DNA from 2 places in the Caulobacter sp. 05T431 genome. Region 1 is predicted to be linked to the other one. Evidence: riboswitches for the same ligand, from Rfam matches in the RefSeq annotation. Region 1 holds a riboswitch; the other holds the start of a gene.
The links. Region 1 has a riboswitch for cobalamin ahead of metE (5-methyltetrahydropteroyltriglutamate--homocysteine S-methyltransferase). Riboswitches for the same ligand answer to the same signal wherever they lie in the genome.
Positions count from the first base shown of each region.

Region 2: linked by a shared signal. The riboswitch ahead of AC1U89_RS14015 (TonB-dependent receptor plug domain-containing protein) and the one ahead of metE (5-methyltetrahydropteroyltriglutamate--homocysteine S-methyltransferase) in region 1 are both predicted to bind cobalamin.

Region 1 is NZ_JBFTKU010000028.1:10,227-14,157, forward strand. Features, by position in the region: gene AC1U89_RS21640 (polyprenyl synthetase family protein) at 1-442, opposite strand, end outside; gene AC1U89_RS21645 (tRNA1(Val) (adenine(37)-N6)-methyltransferase) at 661-1,341, shown strand; cobalamin riboswitch at 1,394-1,621, shown strand; gene metE (5-methyltetrahydropteroyltriglutamate--homocysteine S-methyltransferase) at 1,739-3,931, shown strand, end outside.
Region 2 is NZ_JBFTKU010000014.1:26,610-30,540, forward strand. Features, by position in the region: gene cobD (threonine-phosphate decarboxylase CobD) at 1-231, opposite strand, end outside; gene AC1U89_RS14015 (TonB-dependent receptor plug domain-containing protein) at 234-2,162, opposite strand; cobalamin riboswitch at 2,271-2,470, opposite strand; gene cobU (bifunctional adenosylcobinamide kinase/adenosylcobinamide-phosphate guanylyltransferase) at 2,520-3,035, shown strand; gene AC1U89_RS14025 (TauD/TfdA dioxygenase family protein) at 3,126-3,931, shown strand, end outside.

The sequences.
Region 1 (3,931 bases):
CCAGGATCTCCAGCGCCTTCATCGAGTTCGTCTCGACCATCAGCTCGAAGGCCCGGGCGAACAGGAAGTCGCCGACCAGCACGCTCTGCGCCGCGCCCCAGATCAGGTGGGCGGCGACCTTGCCGCGCCGCAGCTGGCTGCCGTCGACCACGTCGTCGTGCAGCAGAGTGGCGGTGTGGATGAACTCGACGGCGGCGGCCAGCTTCAGGCAGCTGTCGTTGTCCGACCCGGCCAGGCGCGCGGCGGCCACGGTCAGCAGCGGACGCAGGCGCTTGCCGCCGGCGGCGATCAGGTGCTCGGCCAGGGCCGGGATGACCGGGACCTCGCTCTGCATGCGCGCGGTGATCAGGGCGTCGACCCCAGCCATGTCGGCGGCGGCCAGCCGCACAAGACGATCCACCGATCCCGGCTCCCGGGCGAGGGTCGCTGCAGCTGCGTCCAAAACCATACTCTCCCTGCTGACGCCCGCCGGAGGTCGGCCTGCGCCTCGCGTCCCTTGGGCTTGATCAGCCGTTGCGAGCGACAATGCTGGCGGGATAGGTCAGGGTCAAGGCGAGCACAAGGCTTGAAACGTTGCCGGACGCGTTACCCACATCCCCAGGCCCCCTCGCGGTCACCGAAGACGCCGTCCTGAACGGTCGCGTCAAGCTGCGCCAGCCCGTGACGGGCTACCGCGCCGGCATGGACGCGGCCTTGCTGGCCGCCGCCTGCGACGCCGCCCCCGGCGACCGGGTGATCGAGGCCGGCTGCGGGGTCGGCGGCGCGCTGCTGGCGGCGGCCGTCCGCCGCCCCGGCGCCCGATTCGTCGGAGTGGAGCGCGATTCCGCCGCCGTGGAGCTGGCGCGGGGCAATGTCGGGCTGAACGCCCTGGCCGATCGCGTGGAGATCGTCGCCGGCGACGTCGAGCGCGGCTTCCGGGCCCTGGACCTGCCGGTGTTCGACGCGGTGATCAGCAATCCGCCCTTCTTCGACGACCCCGCCGCCCTGCGCGCGCCCGCGCCGGAGAAGTCCGGCGCCTGGATGGCCGACGGCGGCCTGAAGGCCTGGACGGGCTTCTGCCTGAAGGCGGTGCGCGAAGGCGGGACCATCACCCTGATCCACCGCGCCGACCGCTTGGCCGACCTCCTGGCCCTGCTGGCGCCCAAGGCCGGCTCGTTCAGGATCCGCCCCATCGCCCCCTTCGCCGACGCCCCGGCCAAGCGGGTGATCGTGCGGGCGATCAAGACCGGCAAGGCGCCGCTGGTGCTGCTGCCGCCGCTGGTCCTGCACGAGCGGGAGGGATCGGGGCACTCGGCGGCGGCCGAGGCCGTCCTGCGCGGCGACGCGGCGCTCGGTTGGTGAAAATCATATAAAGATATCTTTATATCCCTCTTGACGATGAGCCGAAACGCGCGCTCCCTAGGCTCGTCGTGGTCTGCGGACGTTCGCGTCCGGAGCTAAGAGGGAAGTCGGTGCGGGGGTGAAATCCCAAATCCGGCGCTGCCCCCGCAACTGTGAGCGGCGAGCCGCTGTCCGATACGTGTCACTGACGCGCCGAAGCTGGATCGGTGGCGCGTCGGGAAGGCCAGGACAGGGGCGCTGACCCGTGAGCCAGGAGACCTGCCCCGACAGATAACGTCCTCCGGCGGGGTGCCCGGTCTGGTCGCTTGCAAGGCGCGACCGGGCCCGTGAACCCGTGCGCGACCGCGTGCGCGCCCCGATCAAGCCTCCGCCTTCACACCGGCAGAGGTTTTTTGAAATGACCGTKACCGTCGCCACCCTGGGCTTTCCCCGCATCGGCCCGCGCCGCGAGCTGAAGCTCGCGCTCGAGGACCATTGGGCGGGCAAGACCGACGCCCCTTCCCTGCTCGCCACGGCCGCCGGCCTGCGGGCGCACGGCTGGAAACGCCAGAAGGCGCTGGGCGTGGACCACGTGCCRAGCAACGACTTCTCGCTCTACGACCACGTGCTGGACGCCAGCGTCATGGTCGGCGCCGTCCCGGCGACCTACGGCTGGGCCGGCGGCGAGGTCGACACCGCGACCTATTTCGCCATGGCGCGCGGGACGCAGGGCGACGCCCAGGTCTGCGAACACGGKCACATCCACGCCCACGGCGCGGGCCTGCCGGCCATGGAGATGACCAAGTGGTTCGACACCAACTACCACTACCTGACGCCCGAGGTGTCGCGCGGCCAGGTCTTCACCCTGTCGTCCACCAAGCCGATCGACGAGTTCCTGGAGGCCAAGGCCCTGGGGATCCGCACCCGCCCCGTCTTGCTGGGCCCCGTCACCTTCCTGAAGCTGGCCAAGAGCCGTGACCCGGACTTCTCGCCGCTGACCCTGCTGTCGTCGCTGATCCCGGTCTATGTCGAAGTGCTGCAGCGCCTGATGGCGGCCGGGGCCGACTGGGTGCAGATCGACGAGCCGTGCCTGGCCCTGGACCTGACCGAGTTCGAGCGCGGCGAACTGCGCCGGGCCTACGGTCTGCTGACCCACGCCACGCCGGGCCTGCGGATCATGCTGACCAGCTATTTCGGGGCCTATGGCGACAACCTGTCGACCGCCGCCAACCTGCCGGTCGACGGCCTGCACATCGACCTGGCCCGCGCGCCCGAACAGCTGGACGCGGCGCTCTCGGCGGCCCGCGAGGGGCTGGTGCTGTCCCTGGGGGTGATCGACGGCCGCAACGTCTGGCACGCCGACCTGGAGGCTCTGCTGGACCGCCTGGACCCGATCGTCTCCAAGCGCGGCGGCGACCGCGTGATCCTGGCGCCGTCATGCTCGCTGCTGCACACCCCGATCGATCTGGAGCTGGAAACCGCCATCGATCCGGAGGTCCGCCAATGGCTGGCCTTCGCCGTCCAGAAGATCGAGGAGCTGACGATCCTGGCCAAGGCGCTGAACGAGGGCCGCGACGCGGTCCGGCCGGCCCTGGAGGCCGCCTCCAAGGCCGCCGCCGCGCGCCGGTCCTCGCCGCGCATCCACGACCTGGCGGTCCAGGCTCGACTGGCCGCGGTCACGCCGGACGACGCCCAGCGCGCTTCGCCGTTCGCCCGGCGTATCGCCCTGCAGCAGGCCCGCCTGAACCTGCCGTCCCTGCCGACCACCACGATCGGCTCGTTCCCCCAGACCAGCGCCGTGCGCAAGGCCCGCGCCGCCCACGCCAAGGGCGTCCTGGCCGACGCCGACTACCAGGTCTTCCTGCGCGAGGAGACCGCGGCCGCCGTGGCCTGGCAGGAGGAGATCGACCTGGACGTGCTGGTGCACGGCGAGTTCGAGCGCAACGACATGGTCCAGTATTTCGGCGAGCAACTGGCCGGCTTCGTGTTCACCAAGCACGCCTGGGTGCAATCATACGGCTCGCGCTGCGTGCGGCCGCCGATCATCTTCGGCGACGTGTCGCGGCCCCGTCCGATGACGGTGGAATGGTGGCGCTACGCCCAGTCGCTGACCGACCGGCCGATGAAGGGCATGCTGACCGGCCCGGTCACCATCCTGCAGTGGTCGTTCGTCCGCGACGACATTCCGCGCAGCCAAACCTGCCGCCAGATCGCCCTGGCGATCCGAGACGAGGTGGTCGACCTGGAGGCCGCCGGCGCCAAGGTGATCCAGATCGACGAGGCGGCCCTGCGCGAGGGCCTGCCCCTGCGCCGCGCCGACCGCCAGGCCTATCTGGACTGGGCGGTGGAGGCCTTCCGCCTGGCCGCCTCCGGCGTCCGCGACGAGACCCAGGTCCACACCCACATGTGCTATTCGGAGTTCAACGACATCATCGCCGCGATCGGGGCGATGGACGCCGACGTCATCTCCATCGAGACCGCGCGCTCGAAGATGGAGCTGCTGGACGCCTTCGAGGCCTACGCCTATCCGGCCGAGATCGGGCCGGGCGTCTACGACATCCACGCCCCCCGCGTGCCGGGACCCGAGGAGATGGTCGCCCTGCTGGCCAGC
Region 2 (3,931 bases), on a different contig from region 1:
CCGCGCGGGGTCCTCGACCCCGAACGCCGCCGCCGCGACCCGTTCCAGGGCCCGCAGGGACTCCGGATCGGGCAGCCGCGACCAGGTCTCCGGCGCGAACGCCGGGACCGGATAGGGGTGGGGGTTGATCCCCGTCGACAGGTCGATCCAGGGCGTCGGCGCGTCCGGCCAGGCCGTCCGCGCCGCGCCGAGGCGTCCGCCGTGGCCGAGCAGGGCCGCCGGCGTCGCCATGGTTAGAACCTCGCCCGCACGCCGGCGAAGGCGCCGCGACCCAGGGTCCCGTAGCGGTAGAGGGTCTCGTACTGCTGGTCGAACAGGTTCTCGACCCGGCCGTACAGCTCGAACGTGTCGTTGATCGGGTAGGAGACCCGCACGTCGGTCAGCACGTAGCTCTTCAGCCGCCGGGTGTTGGCGGCGTTGTCGAAGCTGTGGCCGACATACTGCATCGTCACCCCGGCGGTCAGGCCGTTCGGCAGGCTCAGCTCGGCGTCGGCGTTGGCGGTCTCGCCGGCCCGGCGCACCAGGTCCTTGCCGTAGTTGGCGCCCGCCGACTTATTGACCGCGTCCATGTTGGTGTAGTTGGCCGACAGGGTCAGCAGTGAATTCACCTCGAAGCTGCCCTCCACCTCGACGCCGTCGGCCTGGGTCTTGGCGGTGTTGGCGTAGCCGCCGAAGTTGGGCGGGATGTTGTTCGACAGGAAGTCGATCTGGTTGGTGGTGTCCCGGTTGAAATAGGTGACCGAACCGCGCAGGCGGCCGTCCAGGACGCTGTGCTCGACGCCGATGTCCCAGCTCTTGGCCTCTTCAGGCTTCAGGGCCGTGTTCCCGTAGTCGCTGTACAGCTGGTACAGCGACGGGGCCTTGAAGCCTTCGCCGTAGTTGGCGCGGAAGATCGTGGCGCCGTCGTTCGGGGTCCAGGTGGCGCCGGCCTGGAAGGTGGTGGCGCTGCCGAAGGTGTCGTGGTCGTCGTAGCGGACGCCGCCGGTCAGGGTCAGGCCCGCGACGGGCTTGGCCTGCAACTGGCCATAGACGCTGTCCATTCCGGTGGCGTGGCGGTCGGCCGTGGGGTTCGGGTCGAAGTCGGACGGCGCGGCGGTGCGGAACCAGGTGCGCTCGGTCTCGGCGCCGAACACCGCGCGCCAGACCGGATTGATCGTCCAGGTGCCCTGGTATTCCAGGCTGTTGTCGGTGCCCCGGGCGTCGAAGGTCTTGGTGGTGACGGCCTGGTCGGGGTTGTAGTTGTCGCGATCGGTCTGGGTGTACGAGTAGCCGATCCGGCTCTCCAGGGCGCCGTCGAAGCTGGTCAGGCGCGTGCCCAGATAGCTGACCAGTTCCTTGGTCTTGCCGTACTCCGCGGTGTCGGCGAAAGCGAAGGCCGGGGCGGGGAAGCCGTCGAACTCGTTGCGGCCGGCGGCGTAGGACAGCCGGGCGTCCACCGTCGCCCATTCGGCGACCTTCAGGTCCAGGCGGCCGCTGACGGCGGTGTTGTGGTAGCCGTCCTTCTCCTTGCCGCCCATGGCCTCGTCGAAGTTGGAGACGCCGGCGGTGGTGTAGGACCCCGCCGCCAGTCGCCAGCCGCCCCAGTCGCCGCCGGCCCCGACGCCGACGCGGGCGTAGGCCGTGGCGCGCGAGCCGCCCTCGACCGTGGCGTCGCCTGACAGCGGACCGTCCGGGGTCTTGGTGATCATGCTGACCACGCCGCCGATGGCCTGGCTGCCCCACAGGGTGGACTGGGGACCGCGCAGCACCTCGATGCGGTCGACGTCGCCGGCCAGCAGGGTGGCGAAGTTGTAGCCGCCGCCCGTCGACGAGGGGTCGTTCAGCTTGACGCCGTCGATCAGCACGGCGGTCTGGTCGGTCTCGGCGCCGCGGATGCGCACCTGGGTCGAGCCGCCCACGCCGCCGTTGCGGGTGACGGTGACGCCGGGCGTGCGCGACAGCAGGTCGGACACCACCACGGCCTGGCGCTGGCGCAGGATCTCGGCGGTGATAACGGTCGTGCTGACCGGGGTCTCCGACAGCTTGTCGGCGGCGCGGCCGGCGGTGACGACCACCTGGTCGACGGCGTTGGCGTCGTCCAAGGTTTCGGCGGCCAGGGCGAAGCCCGGCGCAGCGAGGGCGGGAAGGGCGGCCACCAGGGCCAGGACGGAAATCGAGCGCATGTTCAGGTCCTCCGTGCGCAGCAACGAAGGCAAGCCCGAGGATTCGGGCCGGCCAGACGATGTCGCCACGGGGGAAGAACCCCATCGTTCGGCGCACCCCGGCCGGACGAAGGACGACCGCGACGGGCAGGTCTCCTGGCTCACGGGTCATTGCCGGTGCGTGTCGCCTTCCCAGCCTTTCTCCGAAAAGAAGGGCCAGTGGCATGTGACACGCGGGCTCGCCGCTTACAGTTGCGGGGGCAGCCCGGGTTTCGCACCCGAGTTCCCTTTTCATCCTCTTTCGAGGAACCTGTCGCGAGAGCTGCACTATATGTTGCGCCGCACACGGTCAATCTGACTGGCAATCTGGAGCGCGTCTTGTCGTTCACCCTCGTCCTGGGCGGAGCCCGATCCGGTAAAAGCGCCTTCGCGCAAGGCGCGGCCGAGGCCAGGGCGGCGGAAACGGGCGGCCGGCTGGTGATGGTGGCCACGGCCCAGGCCTTCGATTCGGAGATGGCCGAGCGCATCGCGCGGCACCGCGAGGATCGGGGATCGGCCTGGACCARGGTCGAGGCGCCAATGGACCTCGCCGCCGCGCTGGACGGCCTGGTCGCCGGCGACGTGGTGGTGGTCGACTGTCTGACCCTGTGGCTGTCGAACCTGATGCTGGACGACCGCGATTTGGCGAAGGCGGCGGCCGAACTGGTCGCGGTGGTCGGGCGGTTCGAAGGGGCGCTGTGGCTGGTGTCCAACGAGGTCGGGTTCGGCATCGTGCCCGACAACGCCCTGGCCCGGCGGTTCCGCGACGAGGCCGGGCGGCTGCACCAGGCCCTGGCCCAGGCCGCCGAGGCCGTGACCCTGGTCGTGGCCGGCCTCACCCTGCGGCTGAAATGAGAAAAACTCGATTGAGCGCCGGAATTCCACGTCTAGGGTGTGGATAACAACCGTCGCTCACGCGGATGGGCGGCGCTCCGGGAGGACGCCATGAACGCCTTTACCCCGATCACCGCTTCGGAAACGCCTGACTACGCCGGTCTCACCGTGACGCCCGCCGGTACGGTGCTCGGGGCCGAGATCTCAGGCGTCGACCTGCGCCAGCCGCTGACGCCGGAGAGCGTGGCGGCCATCCGCACGGCGCTGCTGCGGCACAAGGTGGTGTTCTTCCGCGACCAGGACATCAGCCATGAGGATCATGTCCGTTTCGGCCGCTATTTCGGGGATTTGGAGGGGCATCCTGTCACCGCCCACGTGCCCGGCTTCCCCGAAATCCTGCACATCGAGGCCGCCGACGGCATGAAGCTGCGCGAGGAGATCGTGCCGATCGTCCGCGCCGCCAACAAGTGGCACACCGACGTCACCTTCCGCCCCGCGCCGTCGATGGGCGGAGTGCTGCGCATGCGGCACATGCCGCCGCTGGGCGGCGACACCCTGTTCGCCGACACCGCCGCCATCTATCGCGACCTGCCCGACAAGCTGAAGGACCGCATCGCCGACCTGAAGGCCGAGCACGACATCCTGCAGAGCTACGGCTACCGGGTGGACGAGGCCAAGCGGCAGGAGCTGCGCGCCGCCCATCCGGTGCAGGCCCACCCCGTGGTCCGCACCCATCCCGAGACCGGCGAGAAGCACCTGTTCGTCAACAAGGTCTTCACGACGCGGATCCTGGGCCTGCCCGAGGACGAAGCCGCCCAACTGCTGGCCGAACTGCTGGAGCGGGTGAAGACTCCCGAATACCAGGTCCGCTTCCGCTGGACGCCCAACGCCATCGTCTTCTGGGACAACCGCGCCAC